Regions from separate parts of the Solitalea canadensis DSM 3403 genome, predicted to be linked through region 1. Evidence: riboswitches for the same ligand, from Rfam matches in the RefSeq annotation. Region 1 holds a riboswitch; each other region holds the start of a gene.
What was found. Region 1 has a riboswitch for cobalamin ahead of SOLCA_RS06895 (TonB-dependent receptor plug domain-containing protein). Riboswitches for the same ligand answer to the same signal wherever they lie in the genome.

Region 2: another riboswitch for cobalamin. It lies ahead of SOLCA_RS03010 (DUF5074 domain-containing protein); the one in region 1 lies ahead of SOLCA_RS06895 (TonB-dependent receptor plug domain-containing protein).
Region 3: another riboswitch for cobalamin. It lies ahead of SOLCA_RS10320 (PAS domain-containing protein); the one in region 1 lies ahead of SOLCA_RS06895 (TonB-dependent receptor plug domain-containing protein).

Annotation. Positions count from the first base shown of each region.
Region 1 is NC_017770.1:1,691,812-1,699,957, forward strand. Features, by position in the region: gene SOLCA_RS06855 (ABC transporter substrate-binding protein) at 1-123, shown strand, start outside; gene SOLCA_RS06860 (DoxX family protein) at 310-702, shown strand; gene SOLCA_RS06865 (SRPBCC family protein) at 734-1,270, shown strand; gene SOLCA_RS06870 (SRPBCC family protein) at 1,763-1,951, shown strand; gene SOLCA_RS06875 (ABC transporter permease) at 2,021-2,887, shown strand; gene SOLCA_RS06880 (ABC transporter ATP-binding protein) at 2,887-3,636, shown strand; gene SOLCA_RS06885 (serine hydrolase) at 3,688-4,941, opposite strand; cobalamin riboswitch at 4,997-5,211, shown strand; gene SOLCA_RS06895 (TonB-dependent receptor plug domain-containing protein) at 5,322-7,250, shown strand; gene SOLCA_RS06900 (Dph6-related ATP pyrophosphatase) at 7,434-8,132, shown strand.
Region 2 is NC_017770.1:739,968-748,113, forward strand. Features, by position in the region: rRNA gene SOLCA_RS02985 (23S ribosomal RNA) at 1-1,451, shown strand, start outside; rRNA gene rrf (5S ribosomal RNA) at 1,524-1,635, shown strand; gene SOLCA_RS23020 (hypothetical protein) at 1,916-2,053, opposite strand; gene SOLCA_RS23705 (hypothetical protein) at 2,211-2,342, shown strand; gene SOLCA_RS02995 (NAD-dependent epimerase/dehydratase family protein) at 2,805-3,791, opposite strand; gene SOLCA_RS03000 (Crp/Fnr family transcriptional regulator) at 3,866-4,438, opposite strand; gene SOLCA_RS03005 (antibiotic biosynthesis monooxygenase family protein) at 4,688-4,993, shown strand; cobalamin riboswitch at 5,041-5,248, shown strand; gene SOLCA_RS03010 (DUF5074 domain-containing protein) at 5,361-6,434, shown strand; gene SOLCA_RS03015 (hypothetical protein) at 6,450-7,352, shown strand; gene SOLCA_RS03020 (TonB-dependent receptor plug domain-containing protein) at 7,360-8,146, shown strand, end outside.
Region 3 is NC_017770.1:2,478,176-2,486,321, reverse strand. Features, by position in the region: gene SOLCA_RS10335 (hypothetical protein) at 1-450, shown strand, start outside; gene yidC (membrane protein insertase YidC) at 529-2,316, opposite strand; gene SOLCA_RS10325 (CTP synthase) at 2,335-3,963, opposite strand; cobalamin riboswitch at 4,179-4,326, shown strand; gene SOLCA_RS10320 (PAS domain-containing protein) at 4,491-5,009, shown strand; gene SOLCA_RS23955 (cysteine-rich CWC family protein) at 5,009-5,251, shown strand; gene SOLCA_RS10310 (acyl-CoA thioesterase) at 5,248-5,631, shown strand; gene kdsB (3-deoxy-manno-octulosonate cytidylyltransferase) at 5,760-6,485, opposite strand; gene SOLCA_RS10300 (SDR family NAD(P)-dependent oxidoreductase) at 6,646-7,410, opposite strand; gene SOLCA_RS10295 (helix-turn-helix domain-containing protein) at 7,455-7,892, opposite strand; gene SOLCA_RS10290 (glycoside hydrolase family 18 protein) at 7,995-8,146, opposite strand, start outside.

The sequences.
Region 1 (8,146 bases):
AAAGATCCACACACTAAATCTTTAAAGCCCGAAATTGTTAAAGTGCGTAAAAGAGTTTATAATCCGCAGGTTGCTGCAAAATATGGAATTAAAGTAGGAGAGGGATTTGAAGTAGTTAAATAACATTAATTCATGTACTAGACATTAACCTAATTGCCGTTTGTTAAAGCAAGCGGCAATTCTTTTGAAAACCATAACAGATAATTCGCAATTCCCCCTTTACTTTGCCGTTTTAACACCCCTCGAAATAGTTCCTTTCTTAACAATTTAGCCTTAACAAATTTTAGTTAACAATTTAAAATAAACGCTATGAAAAAGGACAAATTAATTTTCTGGATCGCAACTGGTTTCATCTTTTTATTCGATGCTTTAATGCCAGCTCTTACTTCTCACACGGAGATCGCAAAAGAAGGAATTAGACATTTAGGTTACCCAGATTACTTCCGAATTCAATTAACAGTTTTTAAAGTTATGGGTGGATTGTTGTTGGTATTACCATCAATTCCTTCAAGGGTTAAAGAATGGGTTTATGCCGGCTTTGGCATTTCATTAATTTCTGCATGTGTTGGACATTGGGTGGTTGATGGATTCGGTTTTCAAACAGTTTTCCCAATAATTGTATTAGGTGTTTTAGCTGTTTCTTACATTTACTATCATAAACTCAATGAAAAACAAATTCATCCATCTTTTCAGTATAAATAAAAACCTTTAATTCAATCTAAAACAAAATTAAATGAATATTTTACTAAGTATTTTGGGTGTTCTTGCTGCAGTAATTGTTTTGCTGCTGATTATAGCTTTGTTTTCAAAGAAAAGCTATACTGTAGAACGAGAAATCATTATAAACCGACCCAATGAAGAGGTTTTCAGTTACATTAAACACCTAAAGAATCAGGATAATTATAGTAAATGGGTAATGACAGACCCTGACATGAAAAAGACATTTACCGGTAATGACGGTAGCATAGGCTTTGTTTATGCCTGGGAAGAGAATAAAAAGGCAGGGAAAGGTGAGCAGGAAATTATGGGTATAAAGCCCAACGAACGCATTGATGTAGAAGTACGTTTTGAAAAGCCTTTTGCAGGTATTGCAAGTGTGCCATTTAGTACTGAAAGAGTTTCTGAGTACCAAACCAGACTTCGTTGGGGCATGACAAGCCAAATGAATTACCCGATGAACCTCATGTTATTATTGATGAATGTAGATAAAATGCTTGGTAACGATATGCAGCAGAGTTTGGTAAAATTGAAGGGTATTTTAGAAGCCTAGTCGCTTTTTATTATTAATGAACAATTTTTTTGCTCCCTAGAAACAAAACTTTTAGATTGTGTTTAGCCCTTAATAGGGCTATTTCACAATGTAAACAATACATTGTACTAACTTGAATTAATGAGTTATTATGGTATTAGTAGCGAGTTATACGATAAAATAAATCAAAAAAAGCCTAATAGTGCAATAAATGCAGTTTGATGAATTATTTTCTCCCGCCGCTGTCAGCGGGACTCACTTTTTTTCTTCAGCAAAAAAAAGTAAGCAAAAAATGCCGTCGCTGCGTACAGTTCTCCGACAGTTAGTGCGAGTATTTAAATCATCTCTTCCGAACTGTACGAGGCGATTTTGACTTATATGATAATTTATGCTTTAAATTCACATATGTGAAATCAAATCGCACAACGGGTATTAGTAATACTACAATTTTACCAAGCACAGCATTTATTAACCCTCCAACAGATTGTGTAATAGCATCAAATAGAGTGTTTAATGTTCCAAGAGAACAGACCAGAATTTCAGTTGGTGGTAACATTTGATGAAGTAGGGGATAAAACAAAAGTAGTTTTCCAAATGATTTTTAATACTCCAAATGAATGCAATAAAGTAAAGGTTATTGCTATTGATGCCAATGAAGAAAACTTCGATAAATTAGAAGAGGAATTAAAGAAAATGGTTTAACATTCAACGATGAGTTTTAATTTCGCATAAGTTGGAGTATATTCCGGTTTAGCAATTACCATTTTATAAATGACATTTTACATAACTGCCTTATTATTGGGTTTAAGTCTCTCTGCCATCGCCATGGGGATTTTTATTTCCATGAAGATCTTTAACATACCTGACATTACAACCGATGGAAGTTATACACTTGGGGCTGTTATTACAGCAATTTGCTTGAGTAACGGCTATTCGATTATTGTTACTTATTTATTGGCCGTTGCCGGAGGTGCATTGGCCGGAAGCATTTCAGGGTTTATTCATACCCGTTTAAAAGTAAATGCTTTATTAGCTGGAATATTAGTTATGACAGCTTTATATTCTATCAACCTTAGCATATTAGGCCGCTCTAACTTACCATTATTATCTGTTAGCAACATTTTTCAGGTTTTTTCATTTAGTGCTGATATGGATATCAACAGTTTTATAGTGCTATTGATCATCATTGGTATTTTATGGTGTGGATTATCATTATTGCTGAAAACTGATTTTGGATTAGCCATGCGAGCAACAGGAAATAGTGAGGCAATGATCCGGGCGTTAGGCGTAAATACTAACCGAATGAAAATTATTGGCTTAGCGATTTCCAATGGATTAGTGGCAACGGCAGGTTTCTTGGTAGCTCAATACCAGGGTTTTGCCGATATTAATATGGGAATAGGTATTGTAATTGTGGGCCTAGGCTCTGTAATGATAGGTGAAACGTTAAACAATTGGCTAGCTATCCGGAGTGTATGGTTGCAAGTTTTATTGGTTGTTATGGGAGCAGTGGTATTTCAACTGGTATTAGCCTTTACGTTATCGTTGGGTGTTGATCCAAACTTGCTAAAATTGTTTACAGCAGTTTTTGTATTGATAATTGTAAGTATTCCTCAACTCCGACTCCGCAAAGAATAATGATAAACGTAAATAATGTTTCCAAGAGCTTTAATAAAGGTAACGCAAATGAAGTTAAAGCGTTAACGAATGTTGATTTAGCTATAAACGCTGGAGAGTATGTGGTAGTAGTTGGCGCCAATGGTTCAGGTAAATCTACCTTTTTGAATTTAATTGCAGGGAGTACTTTACCTACAGAAGGGAAAATTATACTGCAAAATAATGATGTGACTAACCTTAAGGAATACGAGCGGAGTAAATGGATTTCCCGCGTGTTTCAAAATCCATTAATAGGTACAGCTCCTGATCTGACTATTCTAACAAATTTCAGGTTGGCCTCACTGCGAACTCAGTCGAAGAAGCTGATAATAGGAACGGATAAGCAATTTGCAGAAAGGGTTAAGGAAAAGATTTCAATATTGAAAATGGGCTTGGAAAACAAGTTAGACCAGCCTATGGGAAGTCTTTCCGGCGGACAACGTCAGGCTTTAACATTGTTAATGAGTGTGATGGATGAAGCTAAAATATTGCTTTTAGATGAACCTACTGCTGCGCTCGATCCCAGATCGGCCAATTTAATAATGACTACTGCCGACAAGCTCATCAAAGAATACGGTCTTACGGCTTTGTTGGTAACACATAATCTGAAAGATGCTCATACTTACGGAAACCGGATTTTACAATTTGCAGAAGGGAGAATTATCAGAGATGTTCCAACTCAGGAAAAACAGCAATTGGAACTGAATGATTTATTTAACTGGTTTGAGTAGACCTCATCCCCGGCCCTTCTCCTCAAGGAGAAGGGTTGGGGATGAGGTAAATTATTTCTTATAATCAAACTTAAACTTGCTTAAATCAGGTAATTGTTTCTTCGTACGGTTTACTTCATAATCATAGATCAGTCGCCCCAAATTACCCATAAAAGGATAGCAAATAGTTTCATATTCATATTTGCTATCATTAAAAATGCCGTCAGCATTGCTGAAAACTACTGCCGAAAGCATAAACTCAACCTTTTTATCAAAATCTACGATATAAGCATTGTCGATCAGATAGCCATAGGAATCACCAATCTTATTAAAGATACGGATATTAGCAGGTATATTATCAGTTTTATCACCAAACATCAAAAATTTAACAATAGAAGGTTTGTATTCCTTAGCATTGCTATAATCAGGATGTTTGCTTTCCGCAGGCAGCATTGACATGTATTTGTACAGAAAGTTATAATCGTCATTCGTAAGGTTAAAACGCTGTGATGAGGGAACCGTTTCAGGAAACATTAGTGTGCGAAGCAATTTTTGTTGCTCTTCTAACGGATAACAATTTTTTAGTCCGAAGTTAAACGGTTTATAGATAATCGAATCTTTTGAATTCATATAGCCAATTCCCCTCATGATCGGCTTCAAACCCTTGAAATAATCCGTTTCATTATAAATCTGCGGCTGGCTATAAACGATTTTTTTTTCATTATAAAACTGAATGGGATTGGTATAGCGAGCGGTAATGGTATCGTCACCAACAATGTACCTGGTTAATATTCTTACATCATTAAACCCTTTTTGCTTTAAGGTTTCGTTAATGTACTGCTGACCTAAAAACTCATATAAGCGGTTATATCCATCATTGTCGCTTACCAACAAAATCTTCTTAATATACTGTCCAATTGAAGGCAAGGAATTTACAGCAGAAGTATCAGTGCTCACGGCAATTTGTTTACGAGATGCACTATCAATCTTTAATGGAGTTTCCTTTGTTAATCCTTTAATATTAAGATTGTTTATTTTCTCTAGTGAAAGTAATGATAAAGGTAGTTTTACAGTACTTGCAGGGAAAAAGTAACGGTTCCGATCTACATTATAAGTATAAGTGGTAAATGAAGGTTTATTATTCTTATCTCGGTCTATCTGAGTATAAACAATCTGAACCTCATGTTTAGTTGAGTCATTTAAAATTATATTAAACAATTCCGGTTTTGACTTTAACAGTTCCTCTATTAAATTTTCTTTTTGTTGTGCATTTGCATAATTGAGACAGCATAAAGTGATAATAGTTAACCAAATAAGTTTTTTCATATAATGGGTTTAAGCAAACCTCAATTTCAATTTTTGCAATTAATAAATCAAGTCCTAATTTTACATCGCATTTGGTCTCCGGTTTTTGTCCGGAGTTAAAAGGGAATCAGGTGAAAATCCTGAACAGGCCCGCTGCTGTAAGCTCAGTTAAGCATTCTATGTTTAGCTATGTCCGTCAACCTAACGCCACTGTTGCAGAGATAACTCTTAAAAATGGGAAGGCGACGGAAAAGAGTAAGTCAGAAGACCTGCCAAAGCATTCAATTTATTCATGGCTTTCGGGGACCAAAGCTTGAATGTGAATACTCTTTTTTGACGTATTTTCATTTGTCTTCCTTGTTGGTTATGAGTTTTTTATTAACCTCATAAACTATCAAAAATTGAAAAAAACCTTTACACTTTTTGCCTTAACGGTTACAACCTCATTAGTAGCCTATTCACAAGAGAAAAAATTAGCTCTTGATGAAGTTACTGTAACGGCTACGAAATTTGCGAAGAAGCAATCAGAAACAGGAAAAGTAGTTTCTGTTATTAGCCGTGAAGAATTAGAACGAAGCTCAGGGAAAAGTATTTTGGATATCCTGAACATTCAGCCTTCATTAAATTTTAACAATGCTAACGGAAACAGAGGTGGCAATATTTCTACTTATCTACGTGGTTCGCAAACTGGTAATACGCTTATCCTTATTGACGGAATTCCCGTAAATGACCCTTCACAAATCACCAATGATTATGATTTGAATTTGATTGCTGTAGATATGATTGATCATATTGAAATATTAAAAGGAGGTCATTCAACATTATATGGTTCTGATGCAGTTGCGGGAGTAATCAACATCATCACAAAAAAAGGCGGTGCTAAGCCTTTTAATATAAACGCATTAGTTACAGCAGGTAGTTATAAGGATTTTAAAGAAAGTCTGGGCATATCCGGTTCTTTATCCCGCGTCGATTATAATTTTTCGGTAACTCATGAATATTTAAAAGGCTTTTCGGCGGCGAAAGACACGGTGAAGAAACACCTATCAGACGAACAAAAGTTTGATGATGATCATTTCAAATTGCAATCATTAAATTTCAATATGGGTATTAAGGCCACTGAAAATTTGATGATCAGACCATTTGTGCGTTATAGCAAAACAAATATGGCTGTTGACTATGGTGCTTTTACAGATGATAGAGATTATACAGGTGAATCATCAGATCTTAGTGCAGGTTTTAGCAGTAATCTGAAAATAAAGTCATCAGATCTGTTCTTGAATTATAATTACAGTGATGTTAAACGATCATTTTTAAATGATTCAATCGCAGGCCCCAAAGAATACAGCTCTAATGATACCAAAGGACTGGCCCATAATGTTGATCTTTATGGAAGATTCCTTTTAGTAGACCATTTGGAGTTGCTAACTGGAGGCAGTTTTCGATACGCTAACACAAATCAGGCAAATAATAGTATAAGTCAGTACGGTGTTTATAAGACTGAATTAAATAGTGATTCAGCCAAAAATTCATTAAGCAGCCTTTATGCCTCGGTATTTCTAAAAGATATCAAAGGTTTTAACCTTGAGTTAGGGGGGCGTTTTAACTATCACAGTATTTATGGTAATAATTTTACCTATACAATTAATCCATCGTTAATTATTGAAGAGAATACAAAAGTTTTTGTCAACATTTCTTCAGCATTTAAAATTCCAACATTATACCAATTATACGCACCGGTATATGGTAATCCGAATTTGAATCCGGAAAAAGTACAAACATTTGAAGCCGGGTTTCAAACTGTTTTCGCTGACGGCAAAGCGAAACTAGGTTTAAATGCATTTAAACGTAAGGGTAAGGATGTAATAGCATTCACAACTAAATACGTAAATTATAATAAGCAGGACGATCAAGGAATGGAAGTTGAAGGTGAGGTTGAAGTAATCAAGGATTTGAGCGTCAAAGCTTCTTATGCACTGGTTTATGGCAAAGTAACTACGGCAACCAGTTCTTTTAATAACCTTTACCGAATGCCAAGAAACTCCTTCATTTTTAATGCAGGCTATAAGGTAACCGATAATTTATTTATCTCGACCAATCTGAAAGTTGTTGGTCAACGAGTGGATCCATATTTTGATACCAATACTTTTCAGTCGGTTAATTTAACATTGGATAAGTACTTCTTATTGGATGCTTATGCAGAATATAAATTCAAGATGTTTAAGGTATTTGTTGACTTTAGAAACATCACAAACGAACAATACACGGAAATTACAGGCTATAATACCCGTGGATTTAATCTGAATGGAGGTCTTTCTTTTACGTTGTAATTTAGATGGGAGATATGAGATTTGAGATTCGAGACTTTTTGAATTTAATAAGTAACGTCTTAGAAATTGATGAGATTCTGAAGATAGGATTGAGATGTAAGACTTTCAAATCGTTAAGCAGGTCCAAAATCTCAAATCCCATATCTCAAATCTAACATCTCACATCTCAAATCTAACTCAAATATGAAAGCAGCAATGTTTTGGAGTGGAGGCAAAGACTCTTCATTTGCTTTGTACAAAGTTTTAAAGGAGACTGAAACGGAGGTTGCTTTCCTGGTCACTACCATTAATGAGGAGTATAGGCGAATATCAATGCATGGAATTCGTGAAAATCTTCTGGATGCCCAGGTTGCAAGCATTGGTATTCCTTTAAAGAAAATGCTTGTACCTAAGGAATGTACCAATGAGCTTTATGAAGAGAATCTGCTACAGGTATTTGCCGAATTAAAAAAAGAAGGTGTTGAGGCAATTATTTATGGAGATATTTTCCTCGAAGATTTAAAAGTATACCGTGAAAAGTTACTGGAAAAAGCCGGATTGACAGGCTTGTTTCCACTCTGGAAAGAAGATACTGCGTTATTGGTTAATGAATTTATTGCGCTTGGTTTTAAATCCATTTTATGTTGTGTGAAATCTGATTTGCTGGCAAAAGAGTTCGCCGGAAAATTGATAACGGAAGAGCTGATTAATCAACTGCCTGCTGATGTAGACTCTTGTGGCGAAAATGGAGAATTTCATAGTTTTTGTTATGCCGGACCTATATTTAAACAGGAGATTAAGGTAGAAATCGGTGAAACGGTTTTTAAACCTTATGAGGTAAAAACGGCACAAGATTTATTTCAGCATGGATTTTGGTTTACAGATTTATTGGTACATCAGTAATCAATATCTTAAAT
Region 2 (8,146 bases), 950 kb from region 1:
TATCTTGTATTGTGACGGGGAGACGCAGTGGTGAAAGATCCGCGAACTGACGGAATAGTTCGTTAAAGGGCGTAACTATAGGGCTGGTAGGCAAATCCGCCGGCTTTGGTGAAACCTGAAAGTACCGCAAGCCTACGGGTGCGTGGATAGTGATCCTAAAGGCTGCCGAGAAAATCCTCTAAACTTCAGATACAAGATACCCGTACCGTAAACCGACACAGGTAGTCGAGGAGAGAATCCTAAGGTGCTCGAGTGAATCATGGCTAAGGAACTCGGCAAAATGGCCCTGTAACTTCGGGAGAAGGGGCGCCCCTTAACGGGGGCCGCAGTGAAAAGGCCCAGGCGACTGTTTAACAAAAACACATGGCTTTGCAAAATCGCAAGATGAAGTATAAGGCCTGACACCTGCCCGGTGCTGGAAGGTTAAGAGGGGATGTTAGTCGCAAGGCGAAGCATTGAATCGAAGCCCCAGTAAACGGCGGCCGTAACTATAACGGTCCTAAGGTAGCGAAATTCCTTGTCGGGTAAGTTCCGACCTGCACGAATGGTGTAACGATCTGGGCGCTGTCTCAGCCATGAGCTCGGTGAAATTGTGGTATCGGTGAAGACGCCGGTTACCCGCAACGGGACGGAAAGACCCCATGCACCTTCACTACAACTTAACATTGATATCGGATACAGGATGTGTAGGATAGGTGGGAGACTGTGAGCCGGATTCGCTAGGATTCGGGGAGTCAACGTTGAAATACCACCCTTTCTGTATTTGGTGTCTAACCCTGCTGAAGCGGGGGACATTGTTTGGTGGGTAGTTTGACTGGGGTGGTCGCCTCCAAAAGAGTAACGGAGGCTTTCAAAGGTATGCTCAGTACGCTTGGTAACCGTACGTGGAGTGCAATAGCAAAAGCATGCTTGACTGTGAGGCCCACAAGCCGATCAGGTACGAAAGTAGGATATAGTGATCCGGTGGTTCTGCATGGAAGGGCCATCGCTCAAAGGATAAAAGGTACGCTGGGGATAACAGGCTGATCTCCCCCAAGAGCTCATATCGACGGGGAGGTTTGGCACCTCGATGTCGGCTCGTCACATCCTGGGGCTGGAGAAGGTCCCAAGGGTTCGGCTGTTCGCCGATTAAAGTGGCACGCGAGCTGGGTTCAGAACGTCGCGAGACAGTTCGGTCCCTATCTGTTGTGGGCGTAGGATATTTGAGTGGACCTGACCTTAGTACGAGAGGACCGGGTTGGACGAACCGCTAGTGAATCAGTTATGACGCCAGTTGTACAGCTGAGTAGCTACGTTCGGTCGAGATAAGCGCTGAAAGCATCTAAGTGCGAAACTCACCACAAGATGAGATATCCATACAGGATCGTGGAAGATGACCACGTTGATAGGCTACAGATGTAAAGGTGGTAACATCAAAGTCGAGTAGTACTAATCATCCGAAACTTTCTGCAAAGAAAGCCTCGTTTACTTTCTGCGGTAGTAACTTCTTTCAAAAATATGTCTAAAAGAGATTCAAAAGATATTCAGGTGCCTATATCGGCGGTGTCCACCTCTTCCCATTCCGAACAGAGAAGTTAAGCCCGCCAGAGCCGATGGTACTGCCGTAACAGGTGGGAGAGTAGGTCGGTGCCGATTTTTATACAAGCCCGTTGGTGAATAACCAATGGGCTTTGTTTGTTTACAGCCCAACCAATTTTGGCAGTAAACTACACGGTGGATCGGTTTTATCCTAAGAAAGAATGCTCCAGCGGAGCAAAATATCGGTAGCCATGACATGTCTGAAAGGTCGATTGTGCCGTTACCGGCTCGGTAAGCGATGCAAATTGTGGGGATGGTTGTTTTTATTTGACAGATCCTTCAGTCATGTCTAAGGATGACACACGGTTGTTCAATTTCCTTTGTATTTATTCTCCTACTACTTTTCTGAATACGCAATTGGTTTTGTACCTAACCGCACAATAATGCTGAATAAATGACTATACCTACCGTGCTGTTGCACCTGACGGCGCAATACCTGAATGGCTTTGTATTTCCCATTGCGAAACGATGTCATGCCATTAGGTACAAGGTAGTAACCTGTTCGGAAATGAACTGTACAGCCATTCGCATTTAGTCAACAGCTCCTTCGTGCCTCAGGATGACACACGGTTGGTTCCATTGTGCTATTTAATAGTTAAGTAGAACATCAGCCTAAACGAAAGAATGCTCCAATGGAGAAAAACATCGGTGCAATGACACATCCCAAAAACAATTGTGCCGTTAGGTACAAAACAGTAGCCGGTTCGGTAAGCGATGGAAATTGTGGGATGATCGTGTCTATTAGACAGATATTACAATCTTAGGATGACACACATCGTTGATAGGCTTTCTTTTGTGTTTATTCTCCTACCACTCTTCTGAATACGTAATTGACAGGCGGTTGTTCAATTTCCTTTGTATTTATTCTCCTACTACTTTTCTGAATACGCAATTGGTTTTATACCTAACCGCACAATAATGCTGAATAAATGACTATACCTACCGAGCTGTTGCACCTGATGGCGCAATACCTGAAACGATGTAAGACCGTCAGGTATAAAAGGTATCCTGTCCGGAAATGAATTGTCCAGGCTCGCATTTAACCAACAGATCCTTCGTGCCTCAGGATAACAACGGATTGCTTGTTGGTGCAGGCTAAAAGCTAATCCGCTTCAGACAATTGCTTCATTGCAGTTGACTTCAGTAAACGGATGAGGAATGATAACAAAACTGATCGTTGATGCAGGCTAATAGCTAATAGCCAAAAGCTAGTCAAATACAAAAATCTAACGCAAAGCAGGATTTAAAAACTTAAATGTTTCGAGCATACCTGCCTCAACAGCTGATGCTTCGAATCCAAGTTCTCTCTTAGCTTTTGAAACATTTACCTGAGGCGATGCATTCCATAACTCATTAAGATCTTCAACAGTCAATAGAGGTTCCTTTCCTGTAATCTTACTTATATTCTCTCCCAGACATGCCATAAAATACAACATTGGCTTTGGAGCAATGGAAGGCTTTTTCAGTTTCAACTGTGGAAAACTACGCTGTGCCAGCTCAAACACTTGTTCAATGCTATACTTACAAGTATCCGAAATAATATATCGCTCACCATCTCTAGCATATTCAATTGCCAAAAAAGCTGCCCTTGCAACATCCTTCACATTGATAAACAAGAAATTAAAGTGGGGTATCATAGGGAGTTTATTATTAACTATGTCAGCAAATATCTTAAGAGTGGGAGTTAATCCATTGAAATTTTCGCCAATGATAGCAGAAGGCAATAAAGTAGAAATGGTCAAGCCGCGTTCTTTAGCAATTTGTATGGCTTTTTGTTCAGAGAGTGATTTTGAATACGAATAAGGCCGTTGCTTAAGTTGATTCCAACTGGTTTCGTCCATTGGCTGTTGTGTGTCATCTAATGCGGCTAAACTGCTAATGTAAATAAGTTTTTTGATGCCCGCATCAGCAGCGGCATTCACAATATTTTCTGATAAGTTTACATTTTGGTCAATTATCTCTTTCTGTGCATTTCTGGCCCAACGCTTAAATACCGCGGCGGTATGAATAACTACATCGCCCTGACTGAATATCTCTGATAATTGTTTTACCGATTTATAATCAAGCGTTACAATTTCTGTAGATAGAGTGGTAAGCATCGAGACGTCGGCGCCAGCTCGCACACCTGAAAACACCTGAATATTCTCATTTAGCAAATACCTTACAATGTTGTTGCCTAAATGGCCATTTGCGCCTGTTACTAATATTTTCATATTGATTTCTGTTTTATTTACCACAAAACTTGAAAAATAGAAACAGGCTTCAATTACCAAATGGTAAAAAAGTCCTAGCGAACTTGTTTTCTTATACGGCTAAGTGATTGAGGAGTAATACCTAAATAAGAGGCAATTATTGACTGGGGAACACGTAATGCAATATCACCCTGCTCTTCAATAAATTTTAAATAACGGGAAGTAGCATCCACTCCTAAATAGGCATTACGTGTGTATATCTTCTCCATTAATGATTTTTGAGCAATTTGCAACATGGTTTCCTGCCATTGAGTGATGGTTGAAAGAAGGAAATCAATACCCTTTCTCGATAGGATTATTAAATCTGAATCACAAATCGCCTGTATACTTTCCGTTGCCGGAGTAAGGCTGTTAAAACTTTCAATATCAGCAATAAACTGATTCTCTTTAATAAAATAATGTGTTAATTCTTCTCCATCATTATTATTAATATAGGTGCGAAGCACTCCATGATTAACAAAAATTATCTCTCTGCAAATTGCTCCCCTTTCCAGCAAAATTTCATTCTCCTTTACAGTTCGAAACACTAACTGCGATTGGATAAGCTTCAACTCTTGTTCACTGAACTTTCTAAATTGACTCAAAATATTGAATAAGCTTATATGCATTGTTATTTTATAATTTTTTAAGAAACAATAGATAAAAACAATGTTCTGATTCCTAAAAATGTAAGTTCAGACCAAGCGGCGAATAATAATTTCTCATCCGACTTATTAAACTGAATGTTCAGGTGATTTACTGGATACTGATATGCATAGCAATTCGACGCTTTTTACAACTTTTTTCTTATCTCTAACTCTCGTTACTTATTTTTAATTTCTCCAAGCCAATTCAATGTTATTGAGTTAAAAAAGTATATGATTTTAGAAAAAGCCATCTTAGATGTAATCCCCGATAAAGTTGAACAGTTTGAAGAAAACTTTCTGGTCGCTCAGCAAATAATCAGTTCTATGAATGGTTACAGGTGGCATCAACTTCAAAAATGTATTGAAAAACCTAGCCGCTATTTATTACTGGTAGAATGGGAAACTTTGGAAGATCATACAATAGGATTCAGAAACTCAGTGGAGTATCAGCGTTGGAAAGAACTGCTACACAAATTCTATGATCCATTTCCTACTGTTGAACACTATGAATTAGTAGTTTCTCAAAACAATCGATAATAATAGTTAAAGTTTACATTTTTATCTATCTATTAACTAATCAATACTTATATTTGCCACGCTTTGGTTTAATAACTATTACTCAATGGTTATTAATTAAAAGGGAATCAGGTGTAAATCCTGAACAGTACCCGCTGCTGTAAATCCCATTCAAAAGCTTAAGAATAAAACTCATGCCACTGTTCCGTTCCGGAATGGGAAGGTGTTTCTTAAGCCGGGATAAGTCAGAAGACCTGCCAAGTATACAGCCTGCAAGCTTTCGGGAGTTAGAGCTTTGAGATACTTGTTATTCTCTATTTGTACTTCATTGTTTTTTTAGCTGTACGGCTGTTTTTGTTGTTACTAATTTTTTAATCTAATAAAAACAATGAAAAAGTACCTCTTTTATTTACCCCTTTTAGTATCGCTTTTCTTTACTGCATGTAGCAAAGATGATCAGAAGGATATCATTGAGCCAATAACGCCTGGAAAGTATGCCGATGGATTCTTTATTATTAACGAAGGCTGGTTCGGACATGAAAATGGCAGTGTAAACTTCTATAAATATGGTGAAGATACCATCAGAACGAATGTATTTAAAAAAGAAAATACTGGTAAAGAACTTGGTGTTAGTACTGAATATGGTTCTGTTTTCAATGGCAAGCTATATATTGTCTCAAAACAAGGTCCGTTTGTAGTTGCTGATGCTGGTTCTTTAAAGGAAACCGGAAGGATTACTGAATTACCTGCAAATGGTCGTGCTTTTTGTGGTATTAATGCTACTACAGGTTTAATTACTACTGCCGATGGTGTTTATCCTATTAATCTATCAACATTTGCTATTGGTACAAAGATCAATGGTATTGCCGGAGAAACAGGCGCTATTTGGGCTAACGATAAATATGCATTCGTAATTAGCCAAGCCAATGGGATTTATGTTATTAATAGTGCAACATTGGCTGTAGTTAAAAATTATGCTAAAGGTGCAATTGGTTTTGCTTTGTCAAAAGACGGAAGCTTATGGGCAGCAACTGAAAACTCATTAATTGAAATCAATCCACAAACATTAACATTTAAAGAAATTAATGTTCCGAAAGCCCCTTTTGCATCATGGTATGCTTGGGAACCTGGTAGCTTGACTGCTTCAACTTCTGAAAACGCCATCTACTTTGTATCAGGAAGCTCAAGTTGGTCACCTACTCAAATCTATAAATATGTAATCGGCGACGAAGCCTCGTTAAGCAAGCCACTTGTTACGCTGCCTGAAAACAAAGTATTTTATGGTAGCGGTTTAAGATTCGACCCTGTTAAAAAACAACTAATTGCATATACAGTGCAATCAGGATGGGGTGAAAACTATAAATACAATTCTCTTTATTTCTTTAATGCCAGCAACGGGGAAAAAGTAAAGGAAATTAATTTCGAAGGTTTCTATTTCCCTGCAGTTGCCGTATTTCAATAAGAAGATCCTCCAATCATGAGAAAACTACTATTTCTAACCTTACTGGCCTTGGGAACATTAAGTGCTTGTAAAAATGACGACGATATAAATCCGGATAACGAAGGACCTGTTTATGTGCCTCGTCCGATTATTACAACAAGTAGTGCATATATCTCAAAAGTATTTGAGTTTTTACCAGCTCCAGGACAGTTTGTTAATCAAGACGGATTAGGCACTCCTGATGGTGCACAAAAACTTATTGGAAAGTCAGGAAATGGAACGATTTCATTAGGTGGCTTCGGGGGATATGTAATCTTCGGATTTGACCATTCCATTGTGAATGGGAATGGAGATGATATTGCCGTGTATGCTAATGCTTTTGAGGGAAGTTCAGAGCCTGGAATTGTAATGGTAATGCAAGACCTCAACGGTAACGGATTGCCTGACGATACCTGGTATGAATTAGCAGGAAGTGAGTCCACTAATGTTGCTACAGCTAAAAATTACAAGATCATTTACTATAACCCTAAAAAGGTTGGAACAGATGTGCAATGGAAAGACAGTAAGGGTAATAAAGGTGCTGTGCTGGCCAACGAATATCATACCCAAAATAACTATTACCCAACATTTGCCAAGAATCAGGATTCGCTGATTTTTGAAGGAACACTGCTTCCAAACAATAAATCAATCAATAATATGGGATGGGTTATTCTTTCTGCTTATAAGTATGGTTATGTCGATAACTATTCGGATGAATACAAAGCGAAGAAATATAACTCATTTGACATTTCATGGGCAATTGATAGCAAAGGGAATAAAGTACAACTATCAGCAATTGATTTTGTAAAGGTTTACAATGGAATGAACCAGGATGGTGGCTGGTTAGGAGAAGCTTCAACTGAAGTTTCCGGAGCCGCCAATATTTCTTTATTGAAATAAGAACTGCATGAAATATTTCCGACTAAAGACTGAAAGTAACCAGAATAGTGCAAAAATGGAGGTTAGGAGTGCGATTGCACTCCTGCCTTTTTTGTTGTTTTCGGTTACTTTATGGGGACAGGATTCTTCAAGTGTAAAAAGGCTAAAGACGGTTACGGTTACAGCGAAATCTAAATATGAAGTTAAGGGAGCCTCACAAACCCGAATCGATACGTTGATTCTACAGCGAAACGTAAACAGCAGTTTGGCTGAATTACTAAGTGAAAATACCCCTGTTTTTATTAAATCTTATGGTCGTGGATCACTGGCTACTGCATCATTTAGAGGAACTGCTCCTTCACATACTCAGGTAACCTGGAATGGAATCAATATTAATTCACCAATGTTGGGAATGGTTGATTTTTCATTAATACCCGTTTATTTTCTGGACGATGTGAATTTAAGTCATGGAGGAGCTTCTGTTTCCAATACGAGTGGGAGTATAGGCGGTAGTATTCAGCTAGATAATAAACCGCTTACCCAAAAAGGTTGGAGTGGTCAGTTTGTGCAGGGACTCGGAAGTTATTCAACTTATGATGAATTCGGGCAGCTAAACTATGTGGCAAATAAATGGCAAACTAAAACGCGATTATATTACGGCTATTCGGCTAATGACTTTTCATTTAAAAACAAAGAAATAAAAGATCTTGAAAATCCATTAGCTCCATATCCAATACAGGTTAATAAAGAAGCAGAGTATCATAAAGCAGGGATATTACAAGAGGTTTATTTCAGGCCCACGTTAAAAGACCAGC
Region 3 (8,146 bases), 790 kb from region 1:
ACTGTTGTTATGCATTCGAGTTATTTAAGGTATGAGTCCGATACCCATGAGATTAACCCTCCAGGTGTAACTCAGGAGATGACAATGGAAGATTCCAATGATTCATATAATCTCGGGGTTTCAATATTTCATGATCATCAGTTTGTCTATGTTCAAGCTGGATATGATGGTCTGAATTATATTGAGTTAACCTCAAGCGATGGCTTACGAACTTTTACAGGTGAATACGCTTATGTTAATGGAGAGTCGGCATTGAAATTTCCAATCTCAGACTTTTACACTAATGAAGTAATTATAGCTGACTTTAATTACCCTAGTACCTTTGAGTTTACAGACTATTATATTGATGGCTTTTTAGACACCGTTGTTAATTTCTATCTCTATAAATATGCAGATCCTCAAGGAGTATTTTATTATACCGTTAGTCCTTGTCCGAATCCAAATGAATAGCTGATCAATTTATAGACTACAAAAAAAAGCCATCCCGGTTAGACCGGGACGGCTTTCATAATTATATTAAACAGGATCTTATTTCTTACTTTTTGATTGCGCAGCTTGTTGCTGTTTAGTCATTTCCTCTAAACGCATTTGCCATTTAGATTTCTTGCCAGCGCTAGGACGTTTTTTGTTTTCCTGAATTTTTGCGTGGATAGCGTCTTCGTTAACGAATTTGCGGATAATGAACTGTTGTGCAAATGTGATAATGTTAGCACAGAAATAATAGAAGTTCAAACCTGCAGGGAAGCTGTTTAACGCGCCTAAGAAGATAATTGGCATAATGTAACCAATATACTTCATTTGGCCTGTAACACCCGAAATACGGTTATTCATCCATGTGTAAATTAAGGTGGAAATGGTCATTAATAAACACATTAAACTCAAGTGATTTCCGATGAAAGGAATATTAGTTCCCCAGGTAATTACCGAGTCATAAGTTGAAAGGTCAGGTACCCATAAGAATGATTGCTGACGTAATTCAAACGAAGCAGGGAAGAAACGGAAGAATGCCAGTAAGATAGGCATCTGTAGTAACAGAGGGATACATCCCGCTAATGGATTTACACCGGCTTGCTTGTATAACTTCAGGTATTCTTGTTGTAAACGGGTTTGATCTTCTTCGCCAACTTTTTCCTTAATAGCATCCATTTCTGGTTTTAACACGCGCATTTTTGCTTGCGACATGTATGAGCTATAAGTAATTGGCAATAAAACCAGTTTTAATATGATGGTTAAAATCAAAATGATAATACCATAACTCATATTAAAGTTATCAAGGAAATTAAACAGAGGAATTACTGCCCAACGGTTAATCCAACCTAAAGGTCCCCAGCCTAAGTTAACCTGACGTTGTAAGTCATTACCAACATTTTTAAGCGTATTATATTGGTTAGGACCGAAGTAGAACGTAAAGTTCAACTCATCAGTTGGTTTTGACTGATAAGGAATGGTAAGATCAGCTGAAAGTCTTTTTAAATAGGATTTTGTTAAATCTGTTTCAGTATTTAAAGTACTTCCAGGGAATTTATCCTTTGCAATTAAAACAGTAGAGAAGAAATGCTGTTTAAATGAAATCCATTTTACAGGCTCTTCATTCTTAACTTCTTTATCTTTTGTTTCTGATAAATAATCTACATCTCCTGCGTCTTTTTTGAAATAAACAGTAGTGTATCCTTGCTCACTCTTTTTATCTTTTTCTTGTTGGATCAAATCACTTTTCCACTCCAGATTTAATGCTTTCGCATTAGGAGAGATCAATTGATTCATACCCACCATTTTAACAGCATAATTTAATAAATAGCTGTTTCCTTTTAATGAATATACATAATCAATGTATTGTGTAGGAGAGAAGGCTAAACGTAAAGTAACGCTGCTAGAGTCTTTTCCTGCAACACTGAAAGAAGAACCTACAGGTTGGAAAAACTCATCGTTAGTATTAACATTCTTGCTGTTTAAAGGCAATTTAAAACCAAAGCGGTTGTCGTCACCGTTAAATAGAACAACAGGTTTACCGTCATACGATTTTTGACCTTTGATTTCGGTTGAGTAAACACGACCACCTTTGGTTGAAAGGATTACCTTGATCAACTCATTTTCAACAGTGATGAATTGTTGCTGTTGAACAGTTGAGGTATCGGCCAGATTTACACTTTTATTTGCAGCGGCCGGAGTTGTTTTAATGCCGGCTTTTGCATTTTTAATTGAATCGGTTTGGTGTTGGTATTGCTTCACTTCCGCTTCGTTGGGCTTCATAAAATAGCCCCACGCAAGCAAAATGGCAGCAATCATAAACATACCGGTGAAGGTGTTTCTATCCATCTATTGGTTTCTTAATTCTTATTTAGATTTCTTTGGATTATTCTCGTAATGGTAAGTTTTAGCAGCATCCACAAATTTAACAAACAGTGGGTGAGGGTTAGCTACAGTACTTTTTAATTCAGGGTGAAATTGTCCGCCTACAAAATAAGGATGATTTTTCAATTCAATGATTTCAACCAGACCAGAATCAGGGTTGATACCCGAAGTGATCATTCCTGCATCATTGTATTGTTGTAAATAATCGTTGTTGAACTCATAACGGTGGCGGTGACGCTCAGTAATTCGCGATTTACCATATGCGCTAAATGCTTTAGTTCCTTTCTTTATTTCGCAAGGATATGCACCTAAACGCATTGTTCCACCCATATTAGTGATTTGTTTTTGTTCTTCCATCAGATTGATCACCGGATATGGAGTATCAGGGTTCATTTCTAATGAATGTGCATCACTTAGGCCTAATACGTTGCGTGCAAATTCAATAACCGCACACTGCATACCTAAGCAGATACCAAAGAACGGAATATTATTCTCACGAACATATTTGATAGCATCAATTTTACCTTCGATACCACGGTTACCAAAACCCGGAGCAACAAGAACACCGTCAAGTCCGCCTAATTTCTCGGCAACATTTTCAGCATTGATATGCTCTGAGTGGATGTATTGTAGGTTTACTTTGCATTCGTTTTTAGCACCGGCATGAATAAATGATTCACAAATCGATTTATAAGCATCCGGAAGTTCAACATATTTACCAACTAACCCAATTTTAACTTCAGAAGTAGGGTTTTTAAGCTTGCCTAAAAACTCTTTCCATGAATCAAGATTTGGCTCGTCTTTAATAGGTAATTTTAGTTTGGTAAGAACAATACGATCTAGCTGTTCTTTCAACATTAATAACGGAACGTCATAAATGGTTGAAGCATCAGCCGATTCGATTACTGCATTTACGTTTACGTTACAGAATAGAGCGATTTTCTTACGTAAATCTGGCGTCATTCTATGCTCAGTACGGCAAACCAAAATATCAGGGTGAACACCGTACTCCATTAACATTTTAACCGAGTGCTGGGTTGGTTTGGTTTTAAGCTCACCTGCAGCAGCTAAATAGGGTAATAACGTTAAATGAATAACCAGGGTATTAGTTGAACCATGTTCCCAACGGAATTGACGAACAGCCTCAATATACGGTAATGACTCAATATCACCTACGGTACCGCCTAGCTCAGTAATAACGATATCGTATTCACCAGTATCTCCTAAACGCTGAATATTTGCTTTTATCTCATCAGTGATATGAGGAACCACCTGAACAGTTTTTCCCAAATAATCACCTCTGCGCTCTTTGTTAATTACATTTTGATAAATGCGGCCGGTAGTTACGTTGTTGGCCTGTGAAGTTGGAACATTTAAAAAACGCTCATAATGACCTAAGTCAAGATCGGTTTCTGCACCATCCTCGGTTACATAACACTCTCCGTGTTCATATGGATTTAAGGTTCCGGGATCGATGTTTATATAAGGATCAAGCTTTTGGATGGTTACCCTGTACCCCCTCGACTGTAATAATTTAGCTAATGAAGCTGAAATAATTCCTTTCCCTAACGACGAGGTAACACCCCCCGTAACAAATACGTATTTAGTCATAATCTGAATTGATCGCTGCTGGTTACGGGTTGCAAAAGTACGAAAAATAATGGTTGCTTATCTTAATGATTTTATTTTCTCGTAATCTTATGGTAAAATTTTGATTAAAAATAAGATATGAAATCAAAATGTTCACTTTAATGCTCGATTAGTAGGACTGACTTCAATAATAACCGCAGAAGAAAAACTTATTCCTATCTTTGCGCCGTTAGTTCTTTATCTTGTTATAATGTGGTTCTGGTATTGTTATGCCAGATTAAAAAGGAACCGTGTGCAAATCACGGGCTGTCGCGCAACTGTAATTTATATTGATTTCGATCAATTATAATAAGTCAGGATACTTGCCTCATTATTCGGATCAATGCTTTCGCGATAAAAAGCAGTAGTCAAAAGTTATATTTCTGTCGTTTAACCAATCTTCCTCCTGACGACCGGATTACTATTATCTTTTATTTCTACACTGAATCGTGAATAGTTCACAAGCATAAGCCATGTTTATTTGTATTTAGTTGTTAATCATAAATTAAATGAAATGTAACGCAAAGGAATATTGTCAGAAACTCGTTGAAGAAACTGAAAAAATCAATTTTAAAGCGCCATTAAACAGCTGGGATATTTATATCCAAGGATTTCAACGTAACTCTTTATTACTAAAAGATATAACGAACCTGAAAAAGTATGCGGTGGAGAATAAATGGAATCACGACTTTAATTTTAATCAGAAAATATTCCACCAAGGACTGACCATTATTGTAACTGAGCCAGATTTGAGAATTGTTTTTGCAAGTCATAATATGCTCGAAATGAACGGTTATTTACCTACAGAAGTAATAGGAAACAAACTAAGTATGTTTCAAGGGATAGATACGGATCAAGTTGTAAAGGATAAAGTCTCAGTGGTGGTTAGCAATAAGTTGCCTTTTGAGGTGAGTATTTTGAATTACCGAAAAAATGGTACTCCCTATACCAGCAATATTCAAGGATTTCCGGTATTTAACAGAAAACAGGAACTGGTTAATTTTATAACTTTTGCAAAGGAAAGTTGATGGCAAATCACGAATCAAAAAACTGTCCACGGTGCAATGCTTCATTTGAGTGTAAAGCCGGAAGCATTACTCAATGTCAATGCTTTGGACTCACATTTAATGAGGAGGAGAAAGAAGCGATAGCTTGTGGCTATAACGACTGTCTTTGTCGTAATTGTTTGCTGGAAATAAAACAAGAGATAAAATTCAAAGCGCTCATAGAAAAGAAAGAACAAATTAACACCATATTAAAAACAAGATGAATATAGAAGAAAAAATAAATCTCTCAGAAACCCGAATCTTTAAAGCCGTTTTTCCTAATACTACCAACCACTATGATACGCTATTTGGCGGAACAGCAATGCATTTAATGGATGAAGTAGCTTTTATTACGGCAACCCGTTTTACCCGCAAACGTGTAGTAACCGTTTCTTCAGATCGCATTGACTTTTCAAAGCCAATTCCGGCAGGAACAATTATCGAACTGGTAGGTAGAGTTGCACATATCGGAAATACCAGTTTAAAGGTAAGCGTGGAGATTTTTATCGAAGAAATGTATTCATTTGAACGTGAAAAGGCTATTACAGGAACTTTTACTTTTGTGGCTATAGACGAACATAAAAAGCCGGTGAGTGTGGTGTAGTGTTACATCATTAATAACTTCATATGATTGTCATCCTGAGGTACGAAGGATCTGTTGATTCATTGCGAAATATGTTACAGATGCTTCGTACCTCAGCATGACAACGCTATTCTCTCTTTAGGAAAAAATCATTTTATTTTTTCCAGATCCTCGGGAGTATCAATTGCAATCGTATCAATATCAGTTTCCGCCATTTTTATCTTAAAGCCATACTCAAGCCAACGTAATTGCTCCAAAGACTCGCTGAGCTCGAGTGGAGACGGATCTAAGTTGATTAGCTGAAACAACACTGCTGATTTATAGCCGTATATACCAACATGGTAGTAATAATCCTGTTTGTTTAGCCATTCATGTTCTGCAACGTTTCGCAAAAATGGAATAGGTGAGCGACTAAAGAATAATGCTTCGCCTTTTAAGTTCATTACCACTTTAGCTACATGTGGGTCAAATACTTCTTCAGGCTGTTTAATTTTCTTATACATACTCGCCAACTCGGTTTCTTTATCGTCAAAGCAATGAATTAAATCACTTATTTGTTTTGGAGAGATAAAAGGTTCATCGCCCTGAATATTAATGACCACCTCATAATCAGGAAAAGCTTCCGCAACTTCTGCACACCTTGAGGTCCCGTTTAGGTGGTCTTCTGACGTCAACATAGCTTTGCCTCCAAAGGCGATCACATGATCATAGATGCGTTGGTCATCGGTAGCAACCACCACTTCATCAAGTTCCTGACAAAGTTTACATTGTTCGTAAACACGTCTGATCATACTTTTACCTTTGATTTCTACCAATGGTTTGCCCGGAAATCTTGTGGATTGATAGCGGGATGGAATAATGCCTAAAAATTTCATTTATGTTGGACTGTCTGCAAATGTAATCTTTTTGCAAAGGTTATGTCAAACACAATGCCTAATCCGAGAAGAAGTGAAGGTTTCTGTAGACAAACGGGAAATTATTCCGAAGAACACAGACATCTTCATTGAGTTCTTCGGAATAATTTTAGGTGAAGGACTATAAGAACATTCCCCCAGAAGCCTCTAAGCGTTGAGCATTGATCCAACGTGCGTCATCAGTACATAAGAAAGCGATCACACCGCCAATATCCTCAGCAATACCCACTCTGCCCAGTGCTGTTTGTGATGCAATAAAACCTTTCACTTCAGGATGTGAGTCAAAGTTCGCTTTGTTGAAATCAGTATCAATTGCTCCGGGTGCTACAGTATTGGCTCGGATACCACGTGAGCCTAATTCTTTAGCTAAATACTTGGTAAATGTTTCGATAGCTCCTTTCATAGAAGCATAAGCACTATAACCCGGAATTACGAAACGAGCCAAACCGGTTGAAAGATTAATAATACCTCCGTTATCAGCTAATAAGGGGAGAAGTTTTTGTGTTAAGAAATAGGTTCCTTTAAAATGCACATTCATCAGACTATCAAACTGTTCTTCCGATGTTTGAGCAAATGGAGCCGCCCAGTCGATACCGGCATTATTGATCAGGTAATCGAATGTAGAGCGATCCCATTTTTCGGTTAATATTGAATTAAGTGTAGAGGAAAAATCATCATATCTGTTGAGTGATCCAACATTTAACTGAAGAGATGCAGCCTTAACCCCTTTATCTTCGAGTGCCTTTACCACAGCTAAGGCCTCTTGCTGTTTGCTATTATAAGTGATGATAACGTCTAAACCTTTTTCAGCAAGGCGCAATGCAGCATTTTTACCTAAGCCACGACTACCGCCTGTTACTAATGCTATTTTGTTTTCTGATTTCATTTCTGTTGTGATTTGTTGATCACAAAATTGCAGGGTTCTCAGCTTTAATTTATGGTGACTGTTTCAGTATTAATGGTGAGTGTTTCCGATTGAGGTGAATACTTTGCTGAAAGCACCTGCTCCCGATAGTATTTTGGAGTTACTCCTTCAAATCGTTTAAAGAACTTCGTAAAGTTAGAAGGATCAAAAGTTAGTTTGAAAGCAATCTGAGCAATTGGTAAAGAAGGATCACTTAACAGTTCCTTTGCTATCTTCATGATCTTTTCCTCAAAGAAAAAGCAGGGAGCCTTACCTGTTGTGAGTTTAATGGTATTACTTAAATGAGTAGGATGGATATGCATCAACGAGGCAAAATCCCTGATTTCGAGCATTTCAATAGTCCGTTCATCAAGAATATCGGCCAAATGTTTGTCCAATTCCTTTAAAAAATCAGCAGTTATCTCATGCTGACGAAATAGTATTTTCTGTGGGATTTTACTCATGATAATTTCCTTTAGCAAAAATACAAAAGAAAAGGTTTCGTAAATAAAAAATCCATGCCGGAGTTTCCGACATGGATGGCATATGTTAAACTATTGGAAAAACTATTGCTGCCGTAAAGTTGGCATTGGTATTTGAATGTTGTAGAAGGTAGCACCTGTCCCAACCCCATTTTCACAGCTGTTTGGAGGAGTGGTACATATACGACGTGACGACGGACATTCAGCGGCCCAATACATATAACCTAACATTCCCG